DNA from 4 places in the Pseudomonas sp. SYWMCR5 genome. Region 2 is predicted to be linked to each of the others. Evidence: predicted binding sites of a transcription regulator. Region 2 holds the regulator's gene; each other region holds the start of a gene.

Region 1 (5,449 bases), on a different contig from region 2:
TGGCCGGTCAACGAGGTCAGTTGGGCTTCGCGCTTGGTGAACGGGTGCGCCTGCTCCACGGCCTGGCGCAGGGAGTTGAGCGCCTCGGTCGATTCGGTGAACAGTTCACTGATGAACTGGCCATGGCTGCGCTGGCCGCTGACGGCCAGGAGCATTTCCGCTGCCGGGTTCATGTACTCAAGGCGCAGTTCGCTGTTGAGCAGCAAGGTGGCAGTGGTCAGGTTGTCCAGTAGCAGACGGTGCTGTGCATCGCTGATGGTCATGGGGCGTCGTTGACCTCTTTTGGCGCTGTTCTGGCACATGGCGCCCCTGGTCGAGCCAGGGGCGGGCACGCTGGTATTCCGCTGATAGCCTGAAAATGCAAGAAACAAACCAAGGCTCCGAAAAGAAGCGGAATTGCCCGATAAAGCGCTGGGTATGCGCAAAATCGGCTCAGAAAAGCCTGGTTTACCGATTCTCCTGACCTAATTTGGGGTGCATTGCAGGGCGTTCAGCGGTTTTGTGCACCAATATAGAGCATAGGGCCTCAGGGGCGTTGGCAGAGGTTGGCGGTGGCCCGGATGAGGAGCAGCCGACGCGGGGCGTCGCTGGAGCGCAAGGCAATGGCTTCGGCCAGTGCGTGGCCGCACTGCGCGGGAGGCGCCTGGTCGAAGCGGGCGAGGGCGTCGAGCAGTCGGCCTTGCAGCAGGTCCAGGCGCGGACGGATCTCGCTGGCGAGGTCCTGGCGTGGGATGTCGGGGGCTTTTTGCAGCAGGTGCCATTGCGTGAGCAGGTGGTACTGCCTGAGCTTGTTGGCTTCTATCTGGTCGCTGAAGAACTGGCTGGCGCGTGCCGGATCCAGCCCGTGCTCGGGGGCAAGCTGGCTCACGTTCAACAGCACCTGTCGTTCGCGAGGGCTGTCCTGCACCGGCTGCTGGCGATCCCATTTATGCAGGGCGACCGCCTGGGCGATATCCAGCCGTTGTTCGATGCTGTCGAGCAGCGGGTCGAAGGTGGTGTCGGGTGGGGTGGCGTTCACGCAGCCGGACAGGGCAATGACGCAGAGCAGGGCAAGTGGCAGTGGGTGCATGGGAATCTCCTGGCAGGTGGAGATGCGAGTGTGGCCAATGCTGCTCGGTGCACCAGTAGGATGCGTCCGAATGGCTTGAGTGTAAAAACAGAAACGGCCTCCCGAAGGAGGCCGTTTCTCTAGACGGTCACGGCGCAAGCGCCGCGCGCATCAAACGCTGTAGTACAGGTCGTATTCCAGCGGGTGAACGAAGGTACGGACCTTGATTTCTTCTTCGGACTTCAGCTCGATGTAGGCATCGATGAAGTCGTCGGAGAACACGCCGCCCTTGGTCAGGAACGCACGGCCCTTGTCCAGCTCTTCCAGGGCTTCTTTCAGGCTACCGCAAACCTGTGGGATTTCCTTGGCCTCTTCAGGCGGCAGGTCGTACAGGTTCTTGTCGGCGGCATCGCCTGGGTGGATCTTGTTCTGGATACCGTCCAGACCGGCCATCAGCAGTGCGGCGAAGCACAGGTACGGGTTGGCAGCCGGGTCCGGGAAGCGCGCTTCGATGCGGCGGGCTTTCGGGCTGGAAACGTAAGGAATACGGATCGAGGCCGAACGGTTACGGGCCGAGTAGGCCAGCATGACCGGGGCTTCGAAGCCTGGTACCAGACGCTTGTAGGAGTTGGTGGCCGGGTTGGTGAAGCCGTTCAGGGCCTTACCGTGCTTGATGATACCGCCGATGAAGTACAGGGCGGTGTCGGACAGGCCGGCATAGCCTTCGCCGGAGAAGGTGTTCTTGCCGTCCTTGGAGATCGACATGTGAACGTGCATGCCCGAGCCGTTGTCGCCGTACAGCGGCTTCGGCATGAAGGTTGCGGTCTTGCCGTAGGCGTCGGCGACGTTGTGCACGCAGTACTTCAGGGTCTGGACTTCGTCAGCCTTGGTGACCAGGGTGTTGAACTTCACACCGATCTCGTTCTGGCCGGCAGTCGCCACTTCGTGGTGGTGAACTTCGATGACCAGGCCCATTTCTTCCATGGCGTTGCACATGGCAGTACGGATTTCGTGGTCGTGGTCGCACGGCGGAACCGGGAAGTAGCCGCCTTTGACGGCAGGGCGGTGGCCCTTGTTGCCGCCTTCGACGTCCTGGTCGGTCATCCAGGAGCCTTGTTCGGAGTAGATCTTGAACATCGAGCCGGAGATGTCCGACTTGAACTTCACCTGGTCGAAGATGAAGAACTCAGGCTCCGGGCCGACGAACACGGTGTCGCCGATGCCGGTGCTCTTCAGGAACTCTTCGGCACGCTTGGCGATGGCGCGTGGGTCGCGGTCGTAGCCTTGCATGGTGGACGGCTCGATCACGTCGCAGACCAGGATCAGGGTCGGCTCTTCGGTGAACGGGTCCAGCACGGCGGACGAGTCGTCCGGCAGCAGGATCATGTCGGAAGCTTCGATGCCTTTCCAGCCCTCGATGGAGGAGCCGTCGAACATCTTGCCAGCTTCGAAGAAGTCTTCATCCAGCGCATCGCGAGCCGGCATGGTGACGTGGTGCTGTTTGCCTTTGGTGTCCGTGAAACGCAGATCAATCCACTTGACGTCATGATCTTTGATGAGTTGAACCGACTTCGACATGTTGTCCTCCGGATGGTCTAGGGTGCGCTTGGCCGCTGCCCTGGAAAAAGGGTGTCGCCGGGCGCGGATAGTCGGCCAAGCTTACCTGCATCACAAGGGAGCAAATTGCATGCCAGTGCCCGAAAATGGCGATGGCGCCATGAAAATGGGCGTTTGCGGGCGTTTGGCGAGGGAAGGGTGTGAGGCTGTGCACTCATAAAAGGCATTTCCTTGCGACAATGCTTCATTTTGGTGCGCTTATTTGTGCGTGATGCGTTTTTTGAGGGCCTCTTCGCGGGCAAGCCCGCTCCCACGGGGTTGCCGGTGGGCGCAGATCCTGTAGGAGCGGGCTTGCCCGCGAAAGGGCCTTTGCAAGCGCCATCAATCCCACCCGAAAGCCCTCGAACAAACCTCTGATCAAAAGTTGCTCAAACCTCGAGCCATTTCCGCTATAATTCGCGCCCCTCATTTTCGGCAGGCCCCGGGCGCGCTGTTAACTCAATGAAACTTATCGTCAAAGTCTTCCCAGAGATCACCATCAAGAGCCGGCCGGTGCGCAAGCGCTTCATCCGCCAGCTCGGCAAGAACATCCGCAACGTGCTCAAGGATCTGGATCCGGAGCTCGTGGTCGATGGTGTCTGGGATAACCTCGAAGTGGTCACCCGCATCGAGGACGAGAAGATCCAGCGCGAGATGATCGAACGCCTGACCTGCACCCCAGGGATCACCCACTTCCTGCAGGTGCAGGAATATCCGCTGGGCGACTTCGACGACATCGTCGACAAATGCAGGCAGCACTTCGGCCACCTGCTGGCCGGCAAGCGTTTCGCTGTGCGCTGCAAGCGCGGTGGCCACCACGACTTCACCTCGATGGACGTCGATCGCTACGTCGGCAGCCAGCTGCGCCAGCAGTGCGGCGCCGCCGGCATCGACCTGAAGACCCCCGAAGTGATGGTGCGTATCGAGATCCGCGATCAGCGCCTGTACGTCATCCACAACCAGCACAATGGCATCGGCGGCTACCCGTTGGGTGCGCTGGAGCAGACGCTGGTGCTGATGTCCGGTGGTTTCGACTCCACCGTGGCCGCCTACCAGATGATGCGCCGCGGCCTGATGACCCACTTCTGCTTCTTCAACCTCGGTGGCCGTGCCCACGAGCTGGGGGTGATGGAAGTCGCGCACTACCTGTGGAAGAAATACGGCAGCAGCCAGCGCGTGCTGTTCATCAGCGTGCCGTTCGAAGAAGTGGTCGGCGAGATTCTCGGCAAGGTCGACAACAGTTATATGGGCGTGACGCTCAAGCGCATGATGCTGCGTGCCGCGGCGCGCATGGCTGACCGCCTGGAAATCGACGCCCTGGTCACCGGCGAGGCGATCTCGCAGGTTTCCAGCCAGACCCTGCCCAACCTTGCGATCATCGATTCGGCCACCGACAAGCTGGTGCTGCGCCCGCTGCTGGCCAGCCACAAGCAGGACATCATCGATACCGCCTACCAGATCGGCACCGCCGATTTCGCCAAGCACATGCCCGAGTACTGCGGCGTGATCTCGGTGAACCCGACCACCCATGCCAAGCGCCACCGCATGGAGCATGAAGAGAAGCAGTTCGACATGGCGGTGCTCGAGCGCGCCCTAGAGCGCGCCAAGCTGATCTCCATCGACCACGTGATCGACGAGCTGGGCAAGGATATCGAGATCGAGGAAGTGGCCGAGGCGCTGCCGGGCCAGATCATCATCGACATTCGTCACCCTGACGCCCAGGAAGACGAACCGCTGCAGATCGACGGCGTCGAAGTCCAGGCACTGCCGTTCTACGCGATCAACAGCAAGTTCAAGCAGCTCGATGCCAACCGCCAGTACCTGCTTTATTGCGACAAGGGTGTGATGAGCCGTCTGCACGCACACCACCTGCTCAGTGAGGGACATGCCAATGTGCGTGTTTATCGTCCGGCATAAGACGCCAGGGCTGTATGGCGGCAGCATCCGCCATCGCCCTCCCGACCTGCGGGCCCGCTGAGCCTTTTACCTTCATATTGGCTGCCTAGACTGGCGGCAAACCGAATCCTCTGCACGAGATACAGTTGTGATCGAAAATCTGCGTAACATCGCCATCATCGCCCACGTTGACCATGGTAAAACCACCCTGGTCGACAAACTCCTGCGCCAGTCCGGCACCCTGGAGCGTAACGAGCTCAACGACGAGCGCGTCATGGACTCCAACGACCAGGAAAAAGAGCGCGGCATTACCATTCTGGCGAAGAACACCGCCATCAACTGGAACGGCTACCACATCAACATCGTCGACACCCCCGGCCACGCCGACTTCGGTGGCGAGGTAGAGCGTGTAATGTCGATGGTCGACTCGGTGCTGCTGCTGGTCGATGCCCAGGACGGCCCGATGCCGCAAACCCGCTTCGTAACCAAGAAAGCCTTCGAAGCCGGCCTCAAGCCAATCGTTGTGATCAACAAGGTCGACCGTCCGGGCGCGCGTCCTGACTGGGTTCTGGACCAGATCTTCGACCTGTTCGACAACCTCGGTGCCACCGACGAACAGCTGGACTTCAAAGTCGTCTACGCCTCGGCCCTGAACGGCATCGCCGGTCTGGACCACACCGAAATGGGTGAGGACATGACCGCGCTGTACCAGTCGATCGTCGACAACGTACCTGCGCCGGACGTTGACCGTGAAGGTCCGTTCCAGATGCAGATCTCGGCTCTGGACTACAACAGCTTCCTCGGTGTTATCGGCGTTGGCCGTATCGCCCGTGGTCGCGTCAAGCCGAACACCCCGGTTGTCGCCATCGACACCAACGGCAAGAAGCGCAACGGCCGTATCCTCAAGCT
Region 2 (5,449 bases):
AGTATGAGGCTCGTTAAAACCCTCCCCCTTTTGCTCAGCCTGAGCGCAGCACTGGGAAGCGCGAGCGCCTTCGCCCTGCCGAACGACCGTGACCAGCCGATCCGCATCCAGGCGGACAACGCGCACCTGGACGACAAACAGGGCGTTGCCACCTACACGGGCGATGTGATCATCACTCAGGGCTCGATGATGATCAAAGGCAATACCGTCACCATGACTCGCGCCGCCTCGGGCGACATCGACGTCGTGACCTCGGTGGGCAACCTGGCCTACTTCGAGCAGCAGCAGAGCGCCGCCAAGCCCGACAAGATGAAGGGCTGGGCCGTCACCATCCAGTACCAGGCGCAAAAGGATATCGTCATCCTCACTGACCGCGCCAAGGTCGAGAACGAAGGCAACACCACCGAAGGCGAGAAAATCGTCTACAACACCAAGACTCAGGTGGCGACCGCCGGTCGTGGTGGCAACGTGACCGCACCTCGTCAGCGTATCGACATGGTGATCCAACCGAAGAAAAAGGCCGAGTAAATGGCAACCCTCAAAGCCCAGCACCTGGCCAAGAGCTACAAGGGCCGCCAGGTCGTCCGCGACGTCAGCCTGTCGATCGACAGCGGCCAGATCGTCGGCCTGCTCGGCCCCAACGGCGCCGGCAAGACCACCTGCTTCTATATGATCGTGGGGCTGGTCCAGGCCGACCAAGGGCGCGTGCTCATCGACAGCCACGATGTCAGCCACCAACCCATGCATGGCCGGGCCCAGGCAGGCATCGGCTATCTGCCGCAGGAAGCGTCGATCTTCCGCAAGCTGTCGGTCGCCGACAACATCATGGCCATCCTCGAAACGCGCAAGGACCTGGACCGCGATGGACGGCGCAAGGAGTTGGAAAGCCTGCTGCAGGAGTTCCACATCAGCCACATCCGTGACAACCTCGGCATGAGCCTGTCCGGTGGCGAACGCCGCCGCGTCGAAATTGCCCGCGCCCTGGCGACTGCACCGAAGTTCATCCTGCTGGACGAACCCTTCGCTGGCGTCGACCCGATTTCCGTGGGTGATATCAAACAGATCATCCACCATCTGAAGGCCAAGGGCATCGGCGTGCTGATCACCGACCACAACGTGCGCGAAACACTCGACATCTGCGAGACCGCCTACATCGTCAACGATGGTCAACTGATCGCCGAAGGCGACGCCGAGACCATCCTGGCCAACCAGTTGGTCAAGGAAGTCTACCTGGGCCACGAGTTCCGTCTCTGATCCCCGGGACCTGCCTGGAGCATTGGAAAAGCCTGGTGAAACGGGCTTAAGTGTTACAGTGCTCTAGGCAAACGCTACAATTTCAGGCATATAACTTGCTTAAGATTTGGCGCTCCGGCGCCCTGTAGTGGATGGCGCATGCGCGCCGGCGAACAAGGTATTAAGCCCCAGCCATGAAACCATCGCTCGTCCTAAAAATGGGCCAGCAACTGACGATGACCCCGCAGTTGCAACAGGCCATCCGTCTGCTCCAGCTCTCCACCCTGGACCTCCAACAGGAAATCCAGGAAGCGCTGGAGTCCAATCCGATGCTCGAACGTCAGGAAGACGGCGACGACTTCGACAACAGCGATCCGATGGCGGAAAACGGCGAAAGCAAACCTGCCACCGAAGCCCAGGACAACAGCTTCCAGGAAACCACCGTCAGCACGGAAAACCTCGAAGAGGGCGAGTGGAACGAGCGCATCCCCAACGAATTGCCGGTCGACACGGCCTGGGAAGACATCTACCAGACCAGCGCCAGCAGCCTGCCCAGCAACGATGACGACGAGTGGGACTTCACCACGCGCACCTCGGCCGGCGAAAGCTTGCAGAGCCATCTGCTGTGGCAGCTCAACCTGGCACCGATGTCCGACACCGACCGCCTGATCGCTGTAACTCTCATCGACAGCATCAACGATCAGGGCTATCTGGAAGACAGCCTCGAGGAAATCTGCGCCGGATTCGACCCGGAGCTGGACATCGAGCTGGATGAAGTCGAAGCCGTGCTGCACCGCATCCAGCAGTTCGAGCCGGCCGGCGTCGGCGCCCGCAACCTGGGCGAATGCCTGCTGCTGCAACTGCGCCAACTGCCGGCGAGCGTGCCGTGGATGGCCGAGGCCCAGCGCCTGGTCACCGACTACATCGACCTGCTCGGCAGCCGCGACTACAGCCAGCTCATGCGTCGCATGAAGCTCAAGGAAGACGAGCTGCGCCAGGTCATCGAGCTGGTGCAAAGCCTCAATCCGCGCCCGGGCTCGCAGATCGAATCGAGCGAGCCGGAGTACGTGATTCCAGACGTCATCGTGCGCAAGGACAGCGACCGCTGGCTGGTCGAACTGAACCAGGAAGCGGTGCCGCGCCTGCGGGTCAATCCGCAGTATGCAGGCTTCGTCCGCCGTGCCGACACCAGCGCGGACAACACCTTCATGCGCAACCAGTTGCAGGAAGCGCGCTGGTTCATCAAGAGCCTGCAAAGCCGCAACGAGACACTGATGAAAGTGGCGACCCAGATCGTCGAACACCAGCGTGGTTTCCTCGACCACGGCGATGAAGCCATGAAGCCCCTGGTGCTGCATGACATCGCCGAGGCGGTGGGCATGCACGAGTCGACCATTTCGCGGGTCACCACGCAGAAGTACATGCACACTCCCCGTGGCATCTACGAATTGAAATACTTTTTCTCGAGCCATGTGAGCACCGCCGAAGGCGGCGAATGCTCGTCTACGGCGATCCGCGCGATCATCAAGAAACTGGTGGCCGCGGAAAATCAGAAAAAGCCATTGAGTGACAGCAAGATCGCTGGTTTACTGGAGGCACAAGGCATCCAGGTAGCCCGCCGCACCGTCGCCAAGTACCGCGAATCGCTGGGGATTGCCCCATCGAGCGAGCGCAAGCGATTGATGTAGCCCCGGGATGTGCCACAGCGTTTCAGTGGCAGGTGCAATACCTGCCTCTTTATGCACGGGCAACAAAGGAGAAGCTGTATGCAAGTCAACATCAGTGGCCAGCATGTAGAAGTCACCCAACCACTGCGCGAATACGTGCTCGAGAAGCTCGCCCGCGTGGAAGGGCATTTCGACAAGATCACCAATGCAACGGTGATCATGAAGGTCGAGAAGCTGCAGCAGAAGGTTGAAGCAACACTCCAGATTCCCGGCGGCGAAGTGGTCGCCAACGCTGAACACCAAGACATGTATGCCGCGATCGACGCATTGGCTGACAAGCTCGACCGCCAACTGAAAAAACACAAGGAAAAACAGCAAAGCCTGCTGCAAGGTGCAGCTGCCCGCTGATCCCCCTCATCCATGATCCGACTTGAAACCATCCTGACCCCCGGCCGTTCCCTCGTGAACGTGCCGGGCGGCAGCAAGAAGCGCGCCCTGGAAAAGGTCGCCACCCTGATTGCCGAGCAAGTACCTGAGCTTGCGATGCAAGACGTCTTCGAAAAGCTCATCGCTCGCGAAAAACTGGGCTCCACCGGCTTCGGTAATGGCATCGCCATTCCCCACTGCCGTCTGGAAGGTTGTACCGCCCCCGTCAGCGCCCTGCTGCACCTGGACGCACCCATCGACTACGACGCCATCGACGGCGCCCCCGTGGACCTGCTGTTCGTGCTGCTGGTCCCGGAAGCGGCCACCGATGCCCACCTCGAACTGCTGCGCCAGATCGCCAGCATGCTCGATCGCAAGGAAGTCCGTGATCGCCTGCGTGCCGCCGACAGCAGCGAAGCCCTCTACCAGGTAGTCCTGGACGCACAGAACGAGCACTGAACATGCGCCTGATCATCGTCAGCGGCCGGTCCGGCTCCGGCAAGAGCACCGCGCTCGATGTGCTGGAAGACAACGGCTACTACTGCATCGACAACCTGCCCGCCGGGTTGCTGCCGCAGCTGGCGGAAAACGCGCTGATCAACACCGAACTGATGCAACCCAAGGTCGCCGTGTCCATCGATGCGCGCAATCTACCCAGCCATCTGTCGCGCTTCCCCGAATTGCTCGAGGAAGCGCGCGCCCGTCACATCCAGTGTGACGTGCTGTACCTGGACGCCGACGAAGACACGCTGCTCAAGCGGTTCTCCGAAACCCGCCGTCGCCACCCCCTGACCAACGCGGACCGTTCGCTCGCCGAAGCCATCCGCGTCGAAAGTGAGCTGCTCGGCCCCATCGCCGACCTTGCCGACCTCAAGATCGATACCACCAGCCTCAATCTTTACCAACTGCGTGACTCGATCAAGCTGCGTCTGCTTAACCAGCCTGAGCCCGGCACCGCTTTTCTCGTCGAATCCTTCGGTTTCAAGCGCGGCATGCCGGTGGACGCCGACTTGGTGTTCGACGTGCGCTGCCTGCCAAACCCTTACTGGAAACCCGAGCTGCGCGAGCACTCGGGCCTTGAAGCTCCGGTGATCGAGTACCTGGCAGCACAACCGGACGTCGAGGAAATGTTCCAGGACATCTCCAGCTATCTGCTTAAATGGCTACCGCGCTTTGCCGCCAGCAACCGCGCCTATGTCACCATCGCCATCGGCTGCACCGGCGGACACCACCGCTCTGTCTATATCACCGAGCGCCTCGGACAACTGCTGCAGCAAACCCTGAAAAACGTCCAGGTCCGTCACCGCGACCTCTAACCCACAGGATCCACCCCACGATGCCCGCCCGCGAAATCACCATCATCAACAAGCTGGGCCTGCACGCCCGGGCGGCAGCCAAGTTCGTCGGCGTGGCCGGGAAGTTTCCCTGCCAGGTTCGAGTCGGGCGCGCCCCCGACAAGCTGGTGGACGGCAAGAGCATCATGGCAGTGATGATGCTGGCCGCAGGTAAAGGCACCCAGGTGCACCTGCATACCGAGGGTGAGCAGGACAACGACGCACTGGATGCACTGGTGGCGTTGATCAACAATTATTTCGACGAAGGCGAGTAAGCCCTCGCCCCGTCTCTCGCCCGGCAGCCTCAGGACATCGCGGTGTCCATCACCATCATCAGGCAGAATCCGATGCATAGCCCCAGGCTTGCCAGGCGGTGATTGCCATTGCTGCGCGACTCGGGAATGATTTCCTGGGTCACCACCAGCAACATCGCTCCCGCCGCACACGCAAGCCCCAGCGGTAGCAGCAGTTCGGCGACATTCACCAGCCAGGCACAGATCACCGCCGCCACCGGCTCCACCAGCCCGGATGCTGCACCGATCAGGAAGGCCTTGAACCGCGACATCCCTGCCCCCGCCAACACCAACGCAATCACCAGCCCTTCAGGCACATCCTGCAGGGCAATGCCCATGGCCAGGCTGTCAGCGTCCGGCATGCCGCCCCCCGCTGAAACACCAATGGCCATACCTTCCGGGATGTTGTGCGCAATGATCGCGGCCACGAACAGCCAGATACGCGCAGCGATCACCGGCTGATTGCCCTGCCCGACCATGGATTCCGGCGAAACCC
Region 3 (5,449 bases), on a different contig from region 2:
ACAACAGACGATTCATGACGCTTACCTCACGGTGTAACAGGCGCTGCAACAGCGGCCGGGTAGCTAGAGCCAGGACTTACAGTTGCTGGGTGACGAACGACAACATCTGGTCGGCGGTGGAGATGACCTTGGAGTTCATCTCGTAGGCGCGCTGGGTGGTGATCATGTTCACCAGCTCTTCAACGGTGCTGACGTTGGAGTTTTCCAGGGTCTGCTGCAGAGTGGTGCCGAAACCGTTCAGGCCCGGGGTGCCGACCTGCGGCGCACCGCTGGCGGCGGTCTCGAAGAACAGGTTGTTGCCGATCGCCTGCAGGCCGGCCGGGTTGATGAAGTCTGCGGTCTGGATGTTGCCGATGATCTGCGCAGCAGGGTTGCCGGTGGTGGTGATCGACACGGTGCCGTCCTGGCCGACGGTGAAGGTCTGGGCCTCCGGCGGCACGACGATGGCAGGCTCGAGGGCGAAACCATTGGCGGTCACGACCTGGCCATCGGAGTTCAGGTGAAAGGTGCCGTCACGGGTGTAGGAGACAGTGCCGTCTGGCTGCAGGACCTGGAAGAAACCACGACCGTTGACCGCGAGATCCAGCGGGTTTTCGGTGGTCTGCAGGCTGCCAGTCTGGAAGTTCTTCTGGGTGCCGACGATGCGCACACCGGTACCGACCTGCAGGCCCGAAGGCAGCTCGCTGTCCTGGGTCGACTGGGCACCAGGCTGACGCTTGGTCTGGTACAGCAGGTCCTGGAACTCGGCACGGTCGCGCTTGAAGCCGGTGGTCGAGACGTTGGCCAGGTTGTTGGAGATGACCGTCAGGTTGGTGTCCTGTGCGGACAGGCCGGTTTTAGCGACCCAGAGAGCCGGAAGCATTTAGTGTTCTCCTCGTGCGCCTGTTTTACGGCACCCGTTCAAAAGTGATTAGCTGATTTGCAAAACCCGAGCCATGGCTTCGTCGCCCTGCTCGGCGGTCTTCATCATCTTGACGTGCAGCTCGAACTGGCGGGACAGGGCCAGCACCGAAGTCATCTCTTCGACGGCATTGACGTTGCTGCCCTCGAGGAAGCCCGACACCACGCGGACATTGACGTCCGCATCGGCCGGCTGGCCGCTGTTGGTATGGATCAGGCCATCGAGGCCTTTGCTGATGCTCTTGATATCGGGGTTGACCAGCTTGATCCGATCGACCTCGGCCATGACGCGCGGGTCTTCACCCATGGCGCGGATGCTGATGGTGCCATCGTCACCGACCTCGACCTTCTGCTCTGGCGGAATGGCGATCGGGCCACCGTTGCCGATCACCGGCATGCCATTGCCGGCACGCAACACGCCGAGGGCGTCGATGTTCAGGCTGCCGGTGCGCACATAGGCTTCGCTGCCATCCGGGGCCTGCACGGCGATGAAACCGTTGCCGCTGACCGCCACGTCCAGCTCGCGACCAGTCTCGATCATCGGGCCTGCGGTAAAGTCGGTGGCAGGCCGCTCGCTCATGGCGAAGGCACGCGCCGGAAAGCTGTCGCCGAACACCGGCATCGAGCGCGCCTGCTCCAGGTCACGCTGAAAACCGGTGGTGGAAACGTTCGCCAGGTTGTTGGCGTGGGCCTTCTGTGCCACCGCGTTCTGGGCGGCGCCGGTCATGGCCACGTAAAGCATCTTGTCCACAGTCATCCTCCACTGCACTGGCGATCGATTGCCGCTCACCGTTGCTATGCAGGCTGTAAAGCAAGTTCCGAACCAACTTTTCCCGAGGCAAGAAAAAGCCCGTGGATACGGGCCTTTGGTGGTTTTCGTCGAGGGTGCAACGTCGGTTATCCGGCGCTGCTTTGCCGCTGGCGGCAAGGGGGTGCCAAAGTTCAGCAGTGGCGGTATTGCTAATCGCGACACCCACCATTGTTGTACGGCCCGGCAAACCGCTTCCAGCCCTCCCCCGGCGACCACTGCGAACACACCAGTCGCCCATCCACCTGGCTTTCCCAGCGCCACCACGGCGCAGTACCGGCCTGAGCCTGGAGCAGGCATGCCGCCGCCAACAGCGCGACAGTCAGTTTCCTCATGATCCCTCCTGCAAAAACGACGAACCCCTTCACGGGAAAGGGGTTCGTCCAGACACGCTCAGCCAGCGACCATCAGGTCATCTGGATGATGGTCTGCATGATGGTGCTTTCGGTGGAGATGGTCTTGGCGTTGGCCTGGTAGTTGCTCTGCGCCTTGATCAGCTCGACCAGCTCCTGGGTCAGGTTGACGTTGGACGCTTCCAGCGAGTTGGACTCGACCGAGCCCAGGGTGCCGGTCTTCGGCGCGTCGATGCCTGGAATACCCGAGGAGAAGGTCTCTTTCCAACGCGTACCGCCGATCTGCTGCAGGCCCTGGTCGTTGGCGAAGCTGGCAATCGCAACCTGGCCGATGGCGCGAGACTGCTGGTTGCTGAAGCTTGCGAACATCACCCCGGTCGAGTCGATCGACAGGCTCGACAGGATGCCGGTGGCATAGCCGTCCTGATTCTGCGACATGCGCGCGGTCTCGGTGTTGTACGAGGTGGTGCTGTTCATGGCCAGGCGCATGCCGTCGGCATTGCCATCCGAACCGTTGGCCGCCCAGTTGCCTGCGGCATCCTTCGCGGCCGGGATCCAGCCCTTGAGGCTGAAGGTGTTGTTGGTCACGCTCCAGTTGGCCGCCGGCACCGTGGTGTTGTCGGTGGTCATGGCCTTGATGCTGCCGTCGGAGTTGAAAGTCATGGTGCCGGTCAGCGGCGTGGTGCTACTCGGGTTGAGCGGGTTGCGACCATCGACCAGGGTGTACATGGTCCACTCGTTGGTGCCGGTCTTGCGGTAGAACTGCTCCATGGTGTGCTCGTTACCCTGGCTGTCGTACACCTTGGTCGGGAAGGACTTGGTGTAGGTCGACTGGTCGGCCGGGTCGAACGGCTTGTTCGGCACCATCACCGGTGGGGTCGCGCCGTCGGACACCTCCAGCGGGATGGTGTCGGCGGAGGAGTTCAGGTTGATGCCCTGGTCGATCAGGGTAGTGGCCTTGGGGGCCAGCGCCGAGGTATCGATCTTCAGGTTGGTGAGGATGCCCTTCTGGATCTTGCCGGTGCTGTCGGCAGCATAGCCTTGCAGGTTCAGGCCGTCGGAGGTCACCACGTTGTTGTCCTTGTCGGTGCGGAAGGCACCGGCACGGGTGTAGGTCAGCGAGCCGTTGTCGGACAGGACGAAGTAGCCCTGGCCCTGGATCCCCATGTCCAGCACGTTGCCAGTGTTGTTCACGTCACCCTGGGTGAACTGCTGCGACACGGCCGCCAGGCGCACACCGTTACCGACCTGGTTCTGGCCCACGCCCAGGCGGTTGGCGCCGGCGTAGACGTCGGCGAACTCGGCACGCGACGACTTGAAACCGGTGGTATTGACGTTGGCGATGTTGTTGCCGGTAACGTCGAGTTGCTTGTTGGCTGCGTAGAGACCGCTAAGGCCGATATTGAAAGACATGCATTGCTCCTTCTGCCGAACAGGCCGGCCTTAGATTCCGATGGTTTGTACTTTGGAGATGCCGACCTTGCCGATACCGGCCAGGTTGAGCATCATCTCGCCGCCAGTGCCACCCACGGTGACACTGGTGACGGTGGCTGGCAGCAGCGTGTACATCTCCTGAGCCTTGCCATCGACGGTGGTCGTCGCGGTAAAGGTGTAGTTGCCTGCAGCGACCTTCTCGCCCTTGTCGTTGGTGCCATCCCAGATGAAGTCGGCAGTGCCCTTCTTCTGTTCGCCCAACTGGATGGTCTTGACGACGTTGCCATCCTTGTCCTTGATCGTGACCTTGCCGCTCTCGATGTTCTGCGGCACCACGACCTGACCATTGAAGCTCTTGGTCGGATCGACCAACGCCTTGTCGTTCTGCACGATCACCGAGCGGCCGACCAGCGACGACGCCTGCAGCGCCTGGGACGAACCCAGCGAACCGGTAATGGCGTTGACCGACTCGTTGAGGGTCTGGATACCCTCCAGGCTGCTGAACTGCGCAAGCTGGGCAACGAACTCACCGTTGTCCTGCGGATCGAGCGGGTTCTGGTGCTGCATCTGGGTGACCAGCAACTGCAAGAAGGCATCCTTGCCGAGCGCGTTCTTGTCGGTCGGCTCGCTGGCTGGCTTCTTGGTGCCGTTGCTCACACCGGAATTGGCGAGCACATCATTAACATTGACTGCCATGCTTTGCGCTCCTCAATCACTGACCCAGGGTCAGCACCTTCTGCATCATGGTCTTGGCGGTGTTCATCAGCTCGGCGTTGGTCTGGAACGCACGGCTGGCGGAGATCATGTCAGCCATCTCCTCGACCACGTTGACGTTCGGGTAGTAGACGTAGCCGTCCTTGTTCGCCGCCGGATGATTGGGCTCGTAGCGGGCTTCCAGGTTGCTCTGGTCCTCGATGATCCCCTTGACCTGCACACCCTGGCCGGCCTGGCCCTGGTCGTCGAACAGCGACTGACCGGCGCCGTTCTGGGCCTGTTCGAAGGTGGTGGCGAACACCGGGTGGCGCGCGCGGTAGGTCTGGTCGATGCTCGAGGAAACGGTCTCGGCGTTGGCGATGTTCGAGGCGACGGTGTTAAGGCGCGTGTTCTGCGCGCTCATGCCGCTACCGGCGATGTTGAAGACACTGGCAAGGGACATGGTCACTCTCCACGCAGGGCCGATACCAGCCCTTTGAATTTACTGTTGAGCAAGGTGAAGCTGGCCTGGAAGTCGATCGCGTTCTGCGCATAGTTCGACTGCTCGATCTGTGCATCCACGGTGTTCTGGTCGATCGACGGCTGCATCGGCGTGCGGTACTTGAGACTGTCGTCGCCCATGGCCAGGCCTTCGGCCTCGATGTGGTGGCCGTTGGTGCGGGTCAGCGAAATACGCCCATTGCTTTGTTTGTCTGCCTCGGCGGCAAGCACCGAGGAGAAGTCCATGTCACGCGCCTTGTAGTTGGGCGTGTCGGCGTTGGCGATGTTGTTGGCCAGCACCTCGGCGCGCTGGGCGCGGAAACCCAGTGCCTTTTCATGGATGCCGAGGGCCTTGTCGAAGCTGATGCTCATGTCGGGGAACCTTCGAAGGTTGACCAGCGTTGCGTTGGCCAAGCTATAGCAAGGCCTGTGCCAACAGCCGCAACCCCAGCAATACCGGGCATCATCTGCATCCGCGAGCAACGGCAATGCCAGAAAAGCGGCAAAGTGCTTCCGCTTGATGGCGAGTGAGCGGCAATTGCCGAGCGGCAAAAGCGGCAATCCAAAAAATTGACGTCAACAGGACAGTGTTATTTTGCCATCACTGCGAGTAGCATTCGCGACCGCGCAGAGATGTGGCATGAGGCCACTGGTTACGGTTTCAGGCACAGCATGGATGCGCACTGTCCCTATTGCCTTCCAAGGAAGAAACCGTGTCCCCGCTGACCTACCGCAAGACCCTACTTGCCCTGGCAATTGC
Region 4 (5,449 bases), on a different contig from region 2:
CACGGCGAACGAGGCGCCTGCAACGCCGAGGAACACGCCCAGCAGCAACGCTTGTTCGTAACTGTGAACGCCCATGAACCAGGCACAGGCCAGGGCGACGATCACGACCACCTGCCCAATCAGGCCGGCAGTCTTGGGTGACAGGCGGTCGACCAGCATGCCCATGATAAAGCGCAATACGGCACCGGCCAGAATGGGCGTTGCGACCATCAGGCCCCGTTGCTGCGCACTCAGTTGCAGGTCGGCGGAGATCTGCACCGCCAAGGGACCCAGCAGGTACCAGACCATGAAGCTCAGGTCGAAGTAGAGGAAGGCGGCAAACAGCGTAGGCACATGCCCGGATTTCCAGAAGCTCGTATTCATTGAACACCTCGCGCAGCTTGCAACGGTTGTCATGCCCTGCCTGCGCAGGGCGGAAACGAAAAAGACGTCGCTACCCGATCCACCAGGGTGGAGGGGAGAGCGACGTCTTTGTCGGGATGATGTGGCAACCGCCGTTGGCTACCTGTGGTATTGGCTGAGCAAGAGCCGGGCCAACATCGACTCAGCCAAGCATTTCGGACATGGCGATGATCTGCTCTGCCACCTGAATCAACTTCTGCTGGCGGCTCATGGCCTGGCGACGCATCAGGGTGTAGGCCTGCTCTTCATTGCAGTCTTTCATCTTCATCAGCAGGCCCTTGGCCTGTTCGATGCGCTTGCGTTCGGCCAGTTGCTGGTCGCGAGCCAGCAGTTGCGCCTTGAGCGCCTGGTCGCTCTCGAAGCGAGCCATGGCCACGTCGAGAATCGGCTGCAGGCGCGCCGCATGGATGCCTTCGACGATGTAGGCGCTGACGCCGGCCTGGATCGCCTGGCGCATCACCCCCGGATCATGCTCGTCGGTAAACAGTACGATTGGCCGTGGCTGATCCCGGCTGACCAGCACCACCTGCTCCATCACATCGCGACCCGGTGACTCGGTATCGATCAGCACAACATCCGGACGCACCGTTTCGACGCAGCTGGGCAGGTCGATGGTCAGCCCCGGCGCCTCGATCACATCGAAGCCAGATTCGATCAAGGCAGCCTTGAGGCGGCCAACCTTCTTCTCGGTATCATCGATCAGCAGAACACGCAGCATGGTGGCCACCTTCACGAACCAACCCGCACGTGCGGGGCATCATCCAGAGCGTGCAGGCGGAAACTGCGGGCATAGGCATGGGGATCGCTGCCGTCCCAGCGGATGCCGTCGATCAGCAGGCTGCTGCGCATCGGTGCGTCGGCGCAGGACACGCCCACGGCCTGGGCTGCTTCGCGGTACAGCGTCAGTTGCTGTACGCGAGAGGCCACTGCCAGGTAGTCCGGGTCCTCGCGCAGCAGGCCCCAGCGGCGGAATTGGGTCATGAACCACATGCCGTCGGACAGATAGGGCAGGTTCGCCCGACCTTGGTCATGCACGCGCAGGGCGTGACGATCCTGCCATCGATTGCCCAGCCCGTCGTGGTAGTCGCCGAGCAGGCGTGGCTCGATGTTGCTGGCTGGCGTATCCAGGTAGGCCCTGCCGCTGAGCAGTTGCGCCGTGCCCCGGCGATTTTCCGGGCTTTGCTCGATGAAGCGGCTGGCGGCGAGTATCGCCTTGACCAGCGCGCGGGCGCTGTTGGGGTAGTGCTCGACGAAGGCGCGGGTGCTGGCCAGGACCTTTTCCGGATGGTCCGGCCAGATCGATTGACTGGTGGCCAGGGTGAAGCCCTGGTCCTGTGCCACGGCGTCTGCCGACCAGGGTTCGCCAGCACAGAAGCCGTCAATGCGCCCGGCCTGCAGGTGCGCGACCATCTGTGCCGGTGGCACCACCACGCTGTCGACATCGTGCAGCGGGTGGATGCCCTGGCTGGCCAGCCAGTAGTACAGCCACATGGCATGGGTGCCAGTGGGAAACGTCTGGGCGAAGGTCAGGCGTGCGCCATGCTGGTGCACCAGTCGCGCCAGTGCTTCAGGGCTGGTCACGCCCTTGCGCTGCAACGCGGGGGAAAGGTTGATCGCCTGGGCATTCTGGTTCAGGCCCATGAGCACCGCCATATCGTTGGCCGCGACACCGCCCATGCCCAGGTGCATGGCGTAGACCAGCCCATACAGGCAGTGGGCAGCATCCAGTTCGCCGCTGGCGAGTTTGTCTCGGGTGCCGGCCCAGGAAGCCTGACGCTGCAGATTGAGGGTCAGACCCTGGAGTTGTGCGAAGCCCTGCGTGGCCGCGACCACCACCGAGGCGCAGTCGGTCAGGGCCATGAAACCGATGTTCAGGCTGGGTTTCTCGGGTGCATCGCTGCCGTTGACCCAGGCCAAGGGTGTTGTCGGAGGGGCTGTGTTCACGAAATATCCTCACCCGTACCGATCGGGTTGCCAGCGCTTCGAAGCAACCCATGTGCCAAGGCCCTGTCGCGCGGACGGCGCGCTGGCTATAATCGCATCCCTCACTCACCCCCGAGTCCTGCCTGCCCATGTATACCCTGGCCCGCCAGCTGCTGTTCAAGCTCTCCCCGGAAACCTCCCACGACCTGTCGCTCGACCTCATCGGCGCCGGTGGCCGCCTTGGTCTCAATGGCCTGCTGTGCAAGCGTCCGGCCTCGGTGCCGGTGACCGTCATGGGCTTGAACTTTGCCAACCCCGTGGGCCTTGCCGCAGGCCTGGACAAGAACGGCGCGGCCATCGATGGCTTCGCCCAGCTGGGCTTCGGCTTCGTCGAGATCGGCACTGTCACCCCGCGACCACAGCCTGGCAATCCGAAGCCACGGTTGTTCCGCCTGCCGGAAGCGACTGCGATCATCAACCGCATGGGCTTCAACAACCTGGGTGTGGATCACCTGCTGGAACGGGTGCGCGCGGCGCGTTATGGCGGGGTGCTGGGCATCAACATCGGTAAGAATTTCGACACGCCGGTCGAGCGTGCCCAGGACGACTACCTGATCTGCCTGGAAAAAGTCTACACCCAGGCCAGCTACATCACGGTCAACGTCAGCTCGCCCAACACTCCCGGCCTGCGCAGCCTGCAATTTGGTGATTCGCTCAAGCAACTGCTCGACGCGTTGGCCGAGCGTCGCGAACAGCTGGCGAGCGAGCACGGCAAACGCGTGCCGCTGGCGATCAAGATTGCACCGGACATGAGCGATGAGGAAACCGCGCTGGTGGCGGCAGCCCTGGTCGAGTCGGGCATGGATGCGGTAATCGCGACCAATACCACTTTGGGGCGCGAAGGGGTCGAGGGGCTGCCGTTCGGGGGCGAGGCGGGTGGGCTTTCCGGAGCGCCGGTGCTGGAGAAGAGCACTCACATCGTCAAGGTGCTGGCTGCTGAACTGGGCGGCAAGTTGCCGATCATCGCGGCGGGCGGGATCACCGAAGGGCGCCATGCTGCGGAGAAGATCGCAGCCGGTGCGAGCCTGGTGCAGATCTATTCGGGCTTCATCTACAAAGGCCCGGCACTGATCCGCGAGGCAGTCGATGCGATTGCCGCGCTGCCCCGCTAACAAAGACGCGGCCCAATAAAAAGGGCCCCTTGAAGGGGCCCCTGGGCCTTAGCCCGCCGCCCGGATGGGGCGTGCATGGTGACTCGAATTCAGTGTCCTCGTTCAGCCAACGGCGTGATTTTCGTTGAGTCTCTGGATGCCAGCGGTGCCGGTCATGCCGTCCCAGTTGTCGCCGCGACCTTCACGCCAACCGTTGATCCATGCCTGGCGAACGGATGGCAGATTGAAGGGGCAAAGTTCGCGGGATTTGCCGGTTACCCCGTATTGGTAGCCACGTGAATATGCTCTTTCCAACGGATCACGCTTAAGTCTTCTCATAGGGTGTTGCCCTCACTTGTTGACTGTAATGTCCCGTCGGCCTCTCCGAGGCCGGGCAGAATCTTTCTGCCGGTTTGCGCTCGCTGCCGGCGTGGCGAGCTGAAAGTGCCGTCCCGTTGCGAGGCGGCCTGAGGTCAGTTCTAACCAATGCGAGTCACAGTGTGAATGATCAATTTGTCATAAGGACGTAACCTTTCCAGGGGTGAGGGGATAAGTAAATAAATGCGACTCAACCTTGTTTAGGTTTTGTCCCGCTATGATGAGGGTTTGCTGGTGGTTGAAATCATTTGGCCATTGGCGCCATCGAACTGACGCAACATCTGGTAATGCGACGAAGGGTCACACCGATGCCTTCGTTAGACGAAATTTTCACACTGCCCGACGATCAAACCCTTTTGCGCCACCCGGCGTCGGTTGTCGATCGGGTGGCCGGGTTTGCCGAATGATCGGCACGCCACCCGGATACCTGCTGGAAGGGTATCCGGCAAACTCAGGCAACAGCGATGCGTCGCGTTGCCAGCACACAGCCCAGAGGCTCTGGAATCTACATGTCGGACTCATTCGAACTCTATCTCACCTGCCCCAAAGGCCTGGAAGGGCTGCTGGCGGAAGAAGCCCGCGGCCTGGGCCTGGCCGATGTGCGCGAGCATACCTCGGCAATCCGCGGCGCGGCCGACATGGAAACCGCCTACCGGCTGTGTCTCTGGTCACGCTTGGCCAACCGCGTGCTGTTGGTGGTCAAGCGCTTTGCCATGAAGAACGCCGATGATCTCTATGATGGCGTGCACGGTGTCGACTGGCAGGACCACCTGGCCGCCGACGGCACCCTGGCGGTCGAGTTCAGTGGCCATGGATCGGGTATCGACAACACTCACTTTGGCGCGCTCAAGGTCAAGGACGCGATTGTCGACAAGCTGCGCAACCGTGAAGGCCAGCGCCCGTCGGTGGACAAGATCGACCCCGACCTGCGTGTGCACCTGCGCCTGGACCGTGGCGAGGCCATCCTGTCCATCGACCTTTCCGGCCACAGCCTGCACCAGCGCGGCTATCGCCTGCAGCAAGGTGCTGCGCCGCTCAAGGAAAACCTGGCTGCTGCGGTGCTGATTCGCGCCGGTTGGCCGCGTATTGCCGCCGAGGGCGGCGCGTTGGCAGACCCTATGTGCGGTGTCGGGACCTTCCTCGTCGAAGCTGCAATGATTGCCGCCGATATTGCACCGAATCTCAAGCGCGAGCGTTGGGGCTTCAGTGCCTGGCAGGGCCATGTCCCGGCGCTGTGGCGCAAGGTGCACGGCGAGGCCCAGGCCCGTGCTCAGGCGGGCCTGGCCAAGCCGCCGTTGTGGATTCGCGGCTATGAGGCTGACCCGCGGTTGATTCAGCCCGGACGCAACAACGTCGAGCGCGCAGGCCTGGGGGACTGGGTGAAGATCTACCAGGGCGAAGTCGCCAGCTTCGAGCCGCGCCCGGACCAGAACCAGAAAGGCCTGGTCATCAGCAACCCGCCCTATGGCGAGCGCCTGGGAGACGAGGCGAGCCTGCTGTACCTCTACCAGAACCTCGGCGAACGCCTGCGCCAGGCCTGCATGGGCTGGGAGGCGGCGGTGTTCACCGGCGCACCCGAGCTGGGCAAGCGCATG

What was found. Region 2 encodes sigma-54, which starts transcription at its own class of promoters, with help from an activator protein. Its sites were predicted from a motif close to ANTGGCATNNANNTTGCTNT; they were not measured.
Region 1: the regulator sigma-54 is predicted to act here: its motif matches at 2,724-2,743, upstream of glnA (glutamate--ammonia ligase).
Region 3: the regulator sigma-54 is predicted to act here: its motif matches at 1,709-1,728, upstream of AC2CGW_RS01340 (flagellar basal body rod protein FlgF).
Region 4: the regulator sigma-54 is predicted to act here: its motif matches at 2,387-2,406, upstream of AC2CGW_RS15095 (CmpA/NrtA family ABC transporter substrate-binding protein).

Annotation. Positions count from the first base shown of each region.
Region 1 covers NZ_JBXUNH010000006.1:15,823-21,271, forward strand. Annotated here, with positions in the region: gene glnL (nitrogen regulation protein NR(II)) at 1-263, opposite strand, end outside; gene AC2CGW_RS16570 (chorismate mutase) at 527-1,069, opposite strand; gene glnA (glutamate--ammonia ligase) at 1,220-2,626, opposite strand; gene thiI (tRNA uracil 4-sulfurtransferase ThiI) at 3,107-4,561, shown strand; gene typA (translational GTPase TypA) at 4,689-5,449, shown strand, end outside.
Region 2 covers NZ_JBXUNH010000004.1:107,602-113,050, reverse strand. Annotated here, with positions in the region: gene lptC (LPS export ABC transporter periplasmic protein LptC) at 1-17, shown strand, start outside; gene lptA (lipopolysaccharide transport periplasmic protein LptA) at 4-528, shown strand; gene lptB (LPS export ABC transporter ATP-binding protein) at 529-1,254, shown strand; gene AC2CGW_RS13120 (RNA polymerase factor sigma-54) at 1,428-2,921, shown strand; gene hpf (ribosome hibernation-promoting factor, HPF/YfiA family) at 3,000-3,308, shown strand; gene ptsN (PTS IIA-like nitrogen regulatory protein PtsN) at 3,321-3,785, shown strand; gene rapZ (RNase adapter RapZ) at 3,788-4,642, shown strand; gene AC2CGW_RS13100 (HPr family phosphocarrier protein) at 4,663-4,935, shown strand; gene AC2CGW_RS13095 (ZIP family metal transporter) at 4,965-5,449, opposite strand, start outside.
Region 3 covers NZ_JBXUNH010000001.1:308,881-314,329, forward strand. Annotated here, with positions in the region: gene flgH (flagellar basal body L-ring protein FlgH) at 1-16, opposite strand, end outside; gene flgG (flagellar basal-body rod protein FlgG) at 77-862, opposite strand; gene AC2CGW_RS01340 (flagellar basal body rod protein FlgF) at 911-1,651, opposite strand; gene AC2CGW_RS01345 (hypothetical protein) at 1,861-2,043, opposite strand; gene flgE (flagellar hook protein FlgE) at 2,116-3,474, opposite strand; gene flgD (flagellar hook assembly protein FlgD) at 3,505-4,191, opposite strand; gene flgC (flagellar basal body rod protein FlgC) at 4,208-4,651, opposite strand; gene flgB (flagellar basal body rod protein FlgB) at 4,654-5,061, opposite strand; gene AC2CGW_RS01370 (autotransporter family protein) at 5,403-5,449, shown strand, end outside.
Region 4 covers NZ_JBXUNH010000005.1:121,853-127,301, forward strand. Annotated here, with positions in the region: gene AC2CGW_RS15085 (nitrate/nitrite transporter) at 1-363, opposite strand, end outside; gene AC2CGW_RS15090 (ANTAR domain-containing response regulator) at 545-1,120, opposite strand; gene AC2CGW_RS15095 (CmpA/NrtA family ABC transporter substrate-binding protein) at 1,132-2,346, opposite strand; gene AC2CGW_RS15100 (quinone-dependent dihydroorotate dehydrogenase) at 2,475-3,497, shown strand; gene rmf (ribosome modulation factor) at 3,600-3,815, opposite strand; gene rlmKL (bifunctional 23S rRNA (guanine(2069)-N(7))-methyltransferase RlmK/23S rRNA (guanine(2445)-N(2))-methyltransferase RlmL) at 4,364-5,449, shown strand, end outside.